Regions from separate parts of the Faecalimonas hominis genome, predicted to be linked through region 2. Evidence: a T-box and tRNA genes for the amino acid it is inferred to sense, from the RefSeq annotation. Region 2 holds a T-box; the other holds one or more tRNA genes.
What was found. The T-box of region 2 lies ahead of ACYQ35_RS07655 (valine--tRNA ligase). A T-box ahead of a tRNA ligase gene usually reads a tRNA of that ligase, here a tRNA-Val.

Region 1: it has a tRNA-Val gene. The T-box ahead of ACYQ35_RS07655 (valine--tRNA ligase) is inferred to sense a tRNA for this amino acid. The anticodon was not compared.

What each region holds. Positions count from the first base shown of each region.
Region 1 covers NZ_BAAHSH010000008.1:11,074-17,192, reverse strand. Annotated here, with positions in the region: gene ACYQ35_RS01310 (M42 family metallopeptidase) at 1-974, opposite strand, end outside; gene ACYQ35_RS01305 (GNAT family N-acetyltransferase) at 994-2,076, opposite strand; gene ispF (2-C-methyl-D-erythritol 2,4-cyclodiphosphate synthase) at 2,076-2,621, opposite strand; gene ACYQ35_RS01295 (hypothetical protein) at 2,798-2,995, shown strand; tRNA gene ACYQ35_RS01290 (tRNA-Met) at 3,031-3,104, opposite strand; tRNA gene ACYQ35_RS01285 (tRNA-Val) at 3,129-3,201, opposite strand; tRNA gene ACYQ35_RS01280 (tRNA-Met) at 3,208-3,281, opposite strand; gene gdhA (NADP-specific glutamate dehydrogenase) at 3,446-4,780, opposite strand; gene ACYQ35_RS01270 (TrkH family potassium uptake protein) at 5,011-6,119, shown strand, end outside.
Region 2 covers NZ_BAAHSH010000040.1:12,865-18,983, reverse strand. Annotated here, with positions in the region: gene ACYQ35_RS07680 (asparaginase) at 1-828, shown strand, start outside; gene ACYQ35_RS07675 (YitT family protein) at 841-1,701, shown strand; gene ACYQ35_RS07670 (HAD family hydrolase) at 1,751-2,401, shown strand; gene ACYQ35_RS07665 (CidA/LrgA family protein) at 2,415-2,780, shown strand; gene ACYQ35_RS07660 (LrgB family protein) at 2,777-3,469, shown strand; T-box leader at 3,564-3,786, shown strand; gene ACYQ35_RS07655 (valine--tRNA ligase) at 3,861-6,119, shown strand, end outside.

The DNA of each region.
Region 1 (6,119 bases), on a different contig from region 2:
ACTGCATACTCCAAATCTTTTCTGTCTGCCACTTCCGCAGGGCTGTGCATATAGCGCAAAGGTATGGAAACTAACGCAACCGGCACTCCTTTCCCCACCATGTGAATCTCGTCTGCGTCCGTACAACTTCTCCCGCCGCTTACTTCCACCTGATATGGAATTCCTCTTTCATTTGCCAGTTCCATAAGTTTTTGGTTAATTCCCCTGTCGCAAATCGGATTGATACAGAGTACGGGGCCTTTTCCCAGTTCCACTTCGCCCCATTCCGCTTCTCGCATTCCGTCATAGTCGCTTGTGTATGTCACGTCCACCACAATGGCTTCTGTCGGATTCACTCTGTTTGCCACCCAGCCTGCTCCATGTTTGCTTGTCTCTTCTCCAACCGTTCCCGCTCCGATGATAGTTGCCTTATGGTGTTTTTCTTTCATTCTTTTCATTGTTTCCATAACAACATAGACACCGGCTTTATCGTCCAGTCCTCTTGCCGATATGCGTTCATTCATTAATTGACGTATATTCGTATCAAAAACAACGGAATTACCTAACTGTACCTGCGACAATGCCTCTTCTTTCGTTGATGCCCCTATATCAATCAATATATCTGATACGGAAAATTCACTGTTTTTCAACATTTTAGAAGTAACAACCACACTTCCGTACACCACGCCATTGTCCGTATTGATTTGCACTCCATGTCCCGCATACAATTTTGCCGAAAATCCTCCCGAATTTGTCACCTTCAAAAATCCGTCACCTGTCGCTCCCGTAACTAAAAGTCCGATTTCATCTATGTGGGAAGTCATTAAAATTCTTTTCTCCCCTAAACCTTCTAAAGTATATACGCTGTCACCGATACTGTCCGTTTCCACTTCATAGAAATTCCCCATATGTTCTTTTAACACCTTTTGAACGGCAAATTCATCTCCCGAAACAGACGGCACTTCCAATAACATTTTTAACAAATCCTCACGCATTCTTTTTCCTCCTCCCTAATTACACAACTTCATTCAGATACACTTTTGTGAGCGGAATGATTTTTGACAATTCCTCTTTGACCTGTAAAGGAACGTTAAGTTTTTCCATATCTGCCATGCCAAACAATATGCCTGTCAAATCTCCCGCATCTATGCAGACACAGTCTTTTGTTTCATTCGTTTTCTTCGCTCGTATCTTCTCCTTGCCTTCTAACAGAAAACAACCCGCACTCGCATTTGTCAGCGTATCCCAAATTTTTAATTTCAAATGGATTTCTTCTTTTATTCTCATGCAGGAAAACATTTTCTCAACATCTAAAATTTTTGCCATAATCATCGGTTTTTCCATATCTCCATACCCTAAAACTTTTGTTTGTTTTTTGTCACAGAGATATTCTGAAACATATGACAAAATTTCTTCGCCTTTTTCCAAAAACAGCGGTTCCCTAATCTCAAGTTCTTCTCCTTCCGCATAAGGAAAAAGCCCTGTCAGTCTTCGATTTTCTCTTAAAATCAGTATTCCACCCTGCTCACTTTTTTGTTCTTTTAAAAGCGCCTCGTAATAATATCTGCTTCTCTCCGCATAAACTTCATACTCACTTTCTAAAATACCGTTTGCAAACAGTGCCATTTCTTCACACTCTTCCTCAGTTGCATGAGAAAGCGTCCATTGTTCCTTTTTCTCCCCTGATTTTTCAGCTGTTCCCTGTCGTTGTTTATAAATATAGCGAAATCCGTGCGGATAATAAATCTGTTCCGCCGCAGGCATTAAAAAGGTAAACGGTTCTCCATTTTCCTTCATATCCGCAAGCGCTTTTTTTAACAGGCTTCTCATAATTCCCTGCTGTCTGTATTTTTCCTCCGTTGCTACCGCAACAATGTAATGTGTCATAAAACTCCGTCCGTCGATCTTCATCGAATACGGATTCAAATGAAGCATTGCACAAATATGCTCCTCATCTTCCATTACATATATTTCATTTTCCACCGTCTTCACTGTGTAATAATAATCTAAAAACGCAGGCGTATCCTCATCAAAAATTTTTTCCCACAATTCTCTTGTCTTTATATGTTCTTCTTTTCGTAACTTGCGAAGTTCCATTATTTATCCCTTCTGCAGCCACCGCAGCCTGCACATCCGCTTTCGTTGCCCGCCACCTTATAACTGTAGTTTGTCATATTCTCCAGCGCACAAATTGCCTGTGAGGAAATTCCTTCTCCGGTTCCCGTAAATCCGAGACCTTCTTCCGTTGTCGCTTTCACGTTAATCTGGTCTTCCTCTATCTGTAAAGCAGATGCAATGTTTTTTCTCATCTGCCCGATATATGGCTTCATTTTCGGCTTTTGCGCAATAATTGTGGCATCAATATTTTCAATCACATATAGATGCTCTTCCAATAATCTCCCCACATGTTCCAAGAGAATAATACTTGAAATCCCTTTGTATTTTTCGTCCGTATCCGGAAAATGTGTACCGATGTCACCAAGGCCTGCCGCTCCTAAAAGTGCGTCCATAATCGCATGAAGAAGAACATCTGCATCAGAATGTCCCAAAAGTCCTTTTTCATAAGGTATATTCACCCCACCTAAAATCAGTTCTCTTTCTTCCACAAGACGATGTACGTCATAACCCATTCCAACTCGCATAGTTTTCCCTCCATTTTTATTTCTAACAAGTATCGTTTTATATTAACGCTCATTTTATCACATTTTCTCCATTTTGCCTAGACAAAGCAAAACTTGTTCACTTTCGTTTTCTGTATATATTTTGCTCTTTTTCACACAATATAACAGTAAATCTATAACAAAGAAAGGAAATGGAAATGGAAATGAAAGAAGATAAGAAAAACAAAATGATTATTGATTCCTACGATTATTTGGGAAATTCCGCATCGAGCAATGACTGTACCGGATTAATTCCGTCCGCACCGGTTTCAAATAGCCAGGTGCAATCTTATGAAGATGTCTATCATTTTACTCCGCCCGAAGTTCCCATAAAGAAATGCCCTAAAGATGAGTAAGCAAAAAAGATTGTGCGACTGCACAATCTTTTCAATAGCGGGAACTGGATTCGAACCAGCGACACTACGGGTATGAACCGTATGCTCTAGCCAACTGAGCTATCCCGCCATATTCTGTTATTTTAAAGTTATATGGGACCAACAGGGCTCGAACCTGTGACCCCCTGCTTGTAAGGCAGGTGCTCTCCCAGCTGAGCTATGATCCCATATAGTAGCGGGAACTGGATTCGAACCAGCGACACTACGGGTATGAACCGTATGCTCTAGCCAACTGAGCTATCCCGCCGCATTTAAGTCTTTGCAACTCAAACCTGCTCCGCTATTATACTATTACTTTCGACAAATTGTCAACACTTTTTTTAACTTTTTTTACTTTTGATAGGATTTACCGAAACAAAGTCAATAAATCGAATTGTTTCGGCAAATTCCTTTCTTCATTTTATACCCGTTTTACACAACACCCTGTGCCGTCATGGCATCAACTACTTTTTCAAATCCGGCAATATTTGCACCTACAACGTAGTTGCCTTTTACTCCGTATTTTTCTGCGGCTGCTGCCATGTTATGACAGATGTTAACCATAATACCTTTTAGTTTTCCGTCTACTTCTTCAAAACTCCAACTTAATCTCTCACTGTTCTGTGACATTTCCAATGCAGATGTGGCAACGCCTCCCGCATTTGCCGCTTTACCCGGAGCAAACAATACACCGTTGTTCTGGAAATATTCTGTTGCTTCCAACGTAGTAGGCATATTCGCACCTTCCGCAACTGCAATAACACCGTTTGCAACCAATGCTTTCGCATCATCTAAATCTAACTCATTCTGTGTTGCACATGGAAGTGCAATGTCAACTTTCACTGACCATACGCCTTTTCCTTCATGGTATTCTGCGTTTGGTCTGTATTTTGTATATTCTGTTAATCTTTCACGTTTTACTTCTTTAATCTCTTTTAATGCTTCTAAATCAATTCCATCGGCATCGTAAACCCAGCCTGTAGAATCACTTACCGTCACAACTTTAGCGCCTAACTGCTGTGCTTTTTCTGCAGCGTAAATCGCCACGTTGCCTGCACCTGAAATAGAAACCGTCTTTCCGGCAAGTTCAATTCCATTTAATTTAAGCATTTCTTCCGTCAAATATAAAAGTCCATATCCCGTCGCTTCTCTTCTTGCCAAAGAACCGCCGTAACTTAATCCTTTACCTGTAAGTACACCTTCATATACTCCGCGGATACGTTTATACTGTCCGAATAAATAACCGATTTCTCTCGCTCCCGTTCCAATGTCTCCTGCCGGAACGTCTGTATCAGCCCCAATATATTTGCATAATTCAGTCATAAAACTTTGGCAGAATGCCATAATCTCTCTGTCTGATTTTCCTTTAGGATCAAAGTCACTTCCACCTTTGCCGCCGCCGATTGGAAGTCCTGTCAATGAATTCTTAAATACCTGTTCAAATCCTAAGAATTTAATAATTCCTAAATTTACTGAAGGGTGTAAACGTAATCCTCCCTTATAAGGACCGATTGCACTGTTAAACTGAACGCGGTATCCTGTGTTTACATGAACCTGACCATTGTCATCTACCCACGGTATGCGGAACTTGAACTGTCTTTCCGGCTCTACCATTCTCTCCAACAAAGCGTCTCTTCTGTACCGTTCTTCATTTGCCTCCACAACAACACGCAAAGATTCCAACACTTCTTTTACTGCCTGATGAAATTCCGGTTCTGCCGGGTTTTTCCTCACTACTAATTCAATTACCTCATCTACATATGACATAACTTCTACCTCCTAATTCAAAATCAGCCGTGCAGAATGTGTTCTGTACGGCTTTGGTGCTTTCAACACTTTATTAGTATAATGTATTATCTTGTGAAATTCAAGAACTTTTTATTCGTAAAATCTTTATATAATCTTTATACTGTAGTATTTTTCTTTATACTCTTTTAATTATCAAACCCTTATTATTTATATAGTTTGACTATTTTTAGCAAAAGAGGTATTTTATTATGTCAACCATACATAAGATTCAAAATTATTTTCTTCATCTTTCGCCGATGAAGATTCTTTTATGTGGGTATTGTACCATTATTTTTATCGGTTCCTGTCTGTTGAGCCTGCCTATCGCCGTACGGCAGCCACAGGACGCCGATTTTTTTACCGGATTTTTCACCGCGACTTCCGCCGCCTGTGTAACAGGATTAATCAGGGTAGATACATATACACACTGGTCCTTCTTTGGACAGGCGGTTATTCTCGGCTTGATTCAGGTCGGGGGAATAGGATTTATGACACTTTGTATTTCCATTATGACTATTACGAAAAGAAAAATCGGTCTTGTTTCCCGCTCCCTTATGCAGAACTCTGTATCCGCCCCTCAAATTGGCGGAATTGTAAAGATGACACGTTTCATTATAATAGGAACGTTCCTCATCGAAAGCATCGGTGCTGTTTTACTTTCCTTTCACTTTTGTCCCATGTTCGGACTGAAGAAAGGCATCTGGTACTCTATATTCCACAGCATCTCAGCTTTCTGCAATGCGGGATTTGATTTAATGGGAACCGTACAGCCATTCTCTTCTCTCACAGGGGAACTTGGCAACTGGTATGTAAATATCATTATCATGCTTCTTATTATAATCGGCGGACTTGGATTTTTTGTTTGGCATGATATTGTTACGGCAAAATGGCATTTTCATAAAATGCATCTGCACTCAAAACTTGTATTATCGGTAAGCGCCTTCTTAATTATCGGTGGAACTTTGCTTCTTTTTGTTTGCGAACAGGGTACTCCGATGTTTGAGAACCTTTCTCTGTCTGAGCAGCTTGCTGCCTCCAGTTTTCAGTCGGTGAGCGCCAGAACAGCGGGATTTAATACTGTTAATTTAACGGAACTTACTCAGGCAGGCAGATTTATTATGATTCTTCTCATGCTTGTAGGTGGTTCTCCGGGTTCAACTGCCGGCGGAATTAAGACAACTACATTTGCGGTGCTGTTTCTTTCTGTTATTACTACATTCCGCAACCGTAAATCGACGGAAGTATTCGGCAGACGTCTGGAAGACTTCATTACAAGAAAAGCAACCTGTGTATTTATTTTATACATCACACTTTCCTT
Region 2 (6,119 bases):
CATTGGACAATATTGTCTAAGACGATAGAGGAACAGTATGACAAATACGACGGATTTGTTATCTGTCATGGGACCGATACGCTGGCATATACCGCTTCGGCGCTCTCCTATATGATTCAGCATTCGAGAAAGCCGATTGTAATTACAGGGGCGCAGAAGCCGATTAATATGGACGTGACAGATGCGAAGACGAATCTTTTGGACAGTTTTATTTATGCGGCAGATGATGAATCACAGGACGTCAATATTGTATTTGACGGGAAAGTAATTGTGGGAACAAGGGCGAAGAAGGTAAGGGCAAAGAGTTATAATGCCTTTGAGAGTATTAATTTCCCATACGTTGCGGTTATTCAGGACGGTAATATTATTCGTTATATTCCGACGATACCGCATAAGAGCCGGGTAAGGTTTTATCATGAGATGAAAAACAGCATTTATGTATTAAAACTGATACCGGGAATGAAAGCGGATATTTTGTCCTATATTTTTAAAGACTATGACTGTATTGTTATTGAAAGTTTTGGAGTGGGCGGAATGCCGGAAAGTATCGTGCATGAATTTTATGAGCAGATGTCTGCATGGAAAGAAAAAGAGAAATTGGTTGTGATGACAACCCAGGTTGCAAATGAGGGAAGCAACATGACAGTGTATGAAGTCGGACAAAAGGTAAAACAGGACTTTGACCTGATAGAAGGGTACGACATGACACTGGAATCCATCATTACAAAACTGATGTGGATTATGACATTGCCCGGTTTGCATTTTGATGAAATCAAGAAAACATTTTATCAGACAATGAATCATGACATTTTATTTAAGGAAAACTAAGCGGAGGAAAACATGGATAAGAAAAAGTTTATCAGAGAATATGGCATCATTACACTTGGTATCTTCATTATTTCTATGGCAGTATATTTTTTCATGATACCGAGTAATGTTATCGTGGGAAGTTTGTCCGGTCTTGTTATCGTGCTTGCAAACTTTATTCCACTTCCAATATCCGTAATGACATTTATTTTAAATGCAGCATTGCTTATTATCGGATTTATTTTTATCGGAAAGGAATTCGGAGCAAAAACAGTGTACACATCTGTCATGCTTCCTGTATTTTTATTTGTATTTGAAAAAATTGTGCCAAATAATAAATCTTTAACGGGAGATATTTTAATTGATACGATTTGTTATGTGCTTGTCGTAAGCGTGGGACTTGCTATGTTGTTTAATGCAAATGCCTCATCGGGCGGACTTGATATTGTGGCAAAAATTGTAAATAAATATCTTCATGTGGAAATCGGAAAGGCAATGACCATCACAGGTATGTGTGTTGCGGTAAGTTCTATTTTAGTGTATGGCACAAAAGAAGTTATTCTAAGTATTTTAGCTACGTATGTCAATGGTATTGTCATTGATAACTTTATCGGTGGATTTAACAGAAGAAAACGTGTTTGTATTTTATCGGACCACTATGAAGTTGTACAGAAATTCATAACGGAAGAATTAAATAGAGGTGTGACACTGTATACTGCTATGGGTGGATATAATAAGACGGAGAGAATTGAAGTTGTGACTATTCTTACACAGAATGAATACGGAAAACTTCTTGAATATCTTCACACGGTGGATATGAGAGCCTTTGTGACGGTTTCAACCGTAAATGAAGTGATTGGAGAATGGAACATAAAGAAAAAAGCAAGAGGATAGATGAGGAGGGCGGTATACGTCCCTTCGTTATTTTAAGGGAGGAAAACAGATGAAAAATTATCAGTACATTTTATTTGATTTGGACGGAACGCTGACAAACTCACAACTGGGGATAACGACATGCGTTGCATATGCACTGGAGTCGTTTGGGATACATACGGAAAATCCGGAGGAACTTAGAAAATTTATCGGACCTCCGTTGAAGGAATCATTTGTGAAATATTACAATATGACCGACGGGGAGGGAGACAGGGCGGTCGAAAAATACAGAGAGCGCTTTGCGACTGTCGGTTTATATGAAAATGAAGTGTATGCGGGTATTCCCGAGTTACTGCAAAAGTTGAAAGCGCAGGGGAAAACGCTTCTTGTTGCCACATCAAAACCAACTGTATACTCAGATAAAATATTGGAGCATTTTGGATTGAAGGAATATTTTTCATATATTGCGGGAAGCGAACTGGACGGCACAAGGGTAAATAAGGCGGAAGTCATTCAATATGCGCTGGAGCAGATGAAAATTACAGAGTCGGAAAAAATTGTAATGATTGGCGATAAGGAACACGACATGATCGGCGCGGGAATATGCGGTGTGGATTCCATCGGCGTTCTCTATGGTTTTGGGGAGCGGGAAGAATTGGAAAATCACGGGGCAACCTACATTGCAGAGACCGTGAGTGATTTAGAGAAAATATTACTGTAGTGGGGGTGAAAAAATGAAGTTATTATATCAGTTTGGAGTTATTTTGACAGTGACGTTTATCGGAGAAGTTTTGTACAGTATCATTCCCCTTCCGATTCCGGCCAGTATTTACGGACTTTTACTTATGCTGTTCTGTCTGTGCACGAAAATCGTGAAGTTAAGTCAGGTGAAAATAGCGGGGGATTTTCTGATTGACATTATGCCGCCGATGTTTATTCCGGCGGCAGTGGGAATCATTGCTGCATGGGCGGACTTAAAGGAAATTCTTGTTCCGGTAGTTGTCATTACATTTGTGACAACCGTAATTGTCATGGTTTGTACCGGAAAAGTTACACAGGCGGTTATCCGCCTGAAACAGCGGGAGGAAATGGAATCATGAAAGAATTGCTGACAGAATCTGTTTATTTTGGAGTGACAATCAGTATTGTCAGTTACGGGATAGGATTGTTTCTGAAGAAAAAGTTAAAATGGGGAATTTTAAATCCGCTGCTGGTTTCTATTCTATTTGTTGTCGGATTTCTTATTCTGTTTGATATTGATTATGATATGTATAATCAAACGGCAAAATATTTAAGTTATCTTTTAACCCCCGCCACTGTGGCGCTTGCAATTCCGCTGTATCAGAAGATTACCCTGTTAAAAAAGAACGGACTTGCCGTTTTTCTGGGCATTTTGTCCGGTGTGCTTTCAAGCCTTTTAAGTGTGCTGGCGATGGCATGGTTGTTCGGACTGTCCCACAGAGGATATGTTACTTTATTGCCGAAGTCCATTACAACTGCCATTGGAATGGGAGTGTCCGATGAACTTGGCGGCATTACGACAATCACGGTTGCGGTTATCATTGTGACAGGAGTACTTGGAAATGTGATTGGACAGTCGGTCTGTAAACTGTTTAAAATTTATGAGCCGATAGCGGTGGGGCTTGCGCTTGGGACGTCTGCCCATGCCATCGGAACGGCAAAAGCATTGGAACTTGGAGAGGTGGAAGGTGCAATGAGCAGTCTTTCCATCGTCGTTTCAGGCTTGATTACGGTGGTTGGAGCGTCAGTTTTTGCAATGTTTTTATAGGAGAATTGCGTCCACAGTTTAAAATTCTAAAGAATTTATGAAGTTCTTGACAAACAGGGGCTTTGGGGGATATGATAATCAACAGTAATGACATTTAAAGGCGATGAGAAAGAAGAGTATATATTGTTCCTTGAAAGAGAAAACTGCTCATAGGCTGAGAGGCAGTTGCAAGAAGAAGGTATAGAAGGTAGCTTTGGAGCTGGGTATCTGAACAGGGCAGTAGGGTATCACGGGTAGTTCACGTTAAGAAACTTAGAGATATATGTACGGTTATTGTATATATAACAAAGGTGGTACCGCGATAATTCGCCCTTTACATTTTTATGTAGAGGGTTTTTTTATTACCTTAAGAAACAAAAAATGTACTGATGAGGGAAAACAGGAGGAAAAAATGAGTAAAAAATTAGAGAAAACATACAATCCGAAAGAGATTGAAACAAAATTATATGAAAAATGGTGTGAGAATAAATATTTTCATGCTGAGGTAGACAGAAGCAGAAAGCCGTTTACAATTGTTATGCCGCCGCCGAACATCACGGGTAAACTTCACATGGGGCATGCGTTAGATAACACCCTTCAGGATATTCTGATTCGTTATAAGAGAATGCAGGGATACAACGCCCTTTGGATTCCGGGAACGGACCATGCTGCCATTTCCACTGAGGTAAAAGTAACAAATCAGTTGAAAGAGGAGGGAATCGACAAGAAAGAACTTGGACGTGAAGGTTTCCTAAAAAGAACATGGGAATGGAAAGAAGAGTACGGCGGAACGATCACATCTCAGTTAAAGAAACTGGGAACATCATGTGACTGGGACAGAGAACGTTTTACAATGGACGAAGGCTGTTCAAAAGCGGTGGAAGAAGTATTTATTAAGTTATATGAGGAAGGTTATATCTATAAGGGATCAAGAATTATTAACTGGTGTCCGGTATGTAAAACTTCCCTTTCAGATGCGGAAGTAGAGCATGAGGAACAGGCAGGACATTTCTGGCACATTAAATATCCGATTGCAGGTACAGACCGTTTCCTTGAAATTGCCACAACACGTCCTGAAACAATGCTTGGGGATACGGCGATTGCGGTACACCCTGACGATGAGAGATATAAAGACATCGTAGGAAAGAATGTTATACTTCCGTTGGTGAACAGGGAGATTCCTATTGTGGCAGACTATTATGTAGATAAAGAGTTTGGAACAGGTGCGGTAAAAATTACACCTGCGCACGACCCGAACGACTTTGAGGTAGGAAAACGTCACAACCTTCCGGAAATCAATATTATGAATGATGATGCGACAATCAATGAACACGGCGGAAAATACGCAGGTATGGAACGCTACGAGGCGAGAAAAGCGATTGTGGCAGATTTGGAAGCAGAGGGTTACCTCGTAAAAATCGAAGAACATACACACAATGTAGGTACACATGACCGCTGTCATACAACTGTAGAGCCGTTGATTAAACAACAGTGGTTTGTAAAAATGGAAGAGTTGGCAAAACCGGCAATCAACGCATTAAAAACAGGTGAGTTAAAATTCGTTCCGGAAAGATTCAACAAGACTTATTTACACTGGTTAGAAAATATTCGTGACTGGTGTATCTCAAGACAGATTTGGTGGGGACACAGAATTCCTGCATATTACTGTGACGAATGCGGTGAGTTTGTAGTGGCAAGAGAGATGCCGGAAAAATGTGAACACTGTGGCTGTACACATTTTACACAGGACGAAGATACACTGGATACATGGTTCAGTTCAGCGTTATGGCCATTTTCGACACTCGGCTGGCCGGACAGCACGGAAGAATTAGACTATTTCTATCCGACGGACGTACTTGTAACAGGATATGACATTATCTTCTTCTGGGTAATCCGTATGGTATTCTCAGGATTTGCCCACACAGGAAAATCACCGTTCCACACTGTGTTTATTCACGGACTTGTGCGTGACTCACAGGGACGCAAGATGAGTAAATCATTAGGAAACGGTATTGATCCATTAGAAATTATCGAACAGTACGGTGCGGACGCTCTTCGTATGACGCTTGTAACGGGAAATGCGCCGGGAAATGATATGCGTTTCTATGACGAAAGAGTTGAGGCAAACAGAAACTTTGCCAATAAAGTATGGAATGCTTCCCGTTTCATTATGATGAATATGGAAGAAAAAGAAATTACAACTCCGTCAGAAAGCGATTTGACAGCGACAGATAAATGGATTTTATCAAAAGTAAATACACTTGCAAAAGATGTAACGGAAAACATGGATAAATTTGAACTGGGTATTGCTTTACAGAAAGTATACGACTTTATCTGGGACGAATTCTGTGACTGGTACATTGAATTGGCAAAATACCGTATTTATCATGCTGATGATGACGCAGTATCTGCAAATGCCGCATTGTGGACATTGAAAACAGTTTTGGCGAACGGATTAAAGATGCTGCACCCTTATATGCCGTTTGTTTCGGAAGAAATTTACAGTGCTTTAGTTCCGGAGGAAGAATCTCTTATGATGTCTTCATGGCCTGAATATAAAGAAGAATGGAACTATGTAAAAGAAGAAAATGTTTTAGAGCATATGAAAGAAGTTATCCGCGGTGTGCGTAATGTCCGTGCGGAGATGAATGTTGCTCCAAGCAGAAAAGCA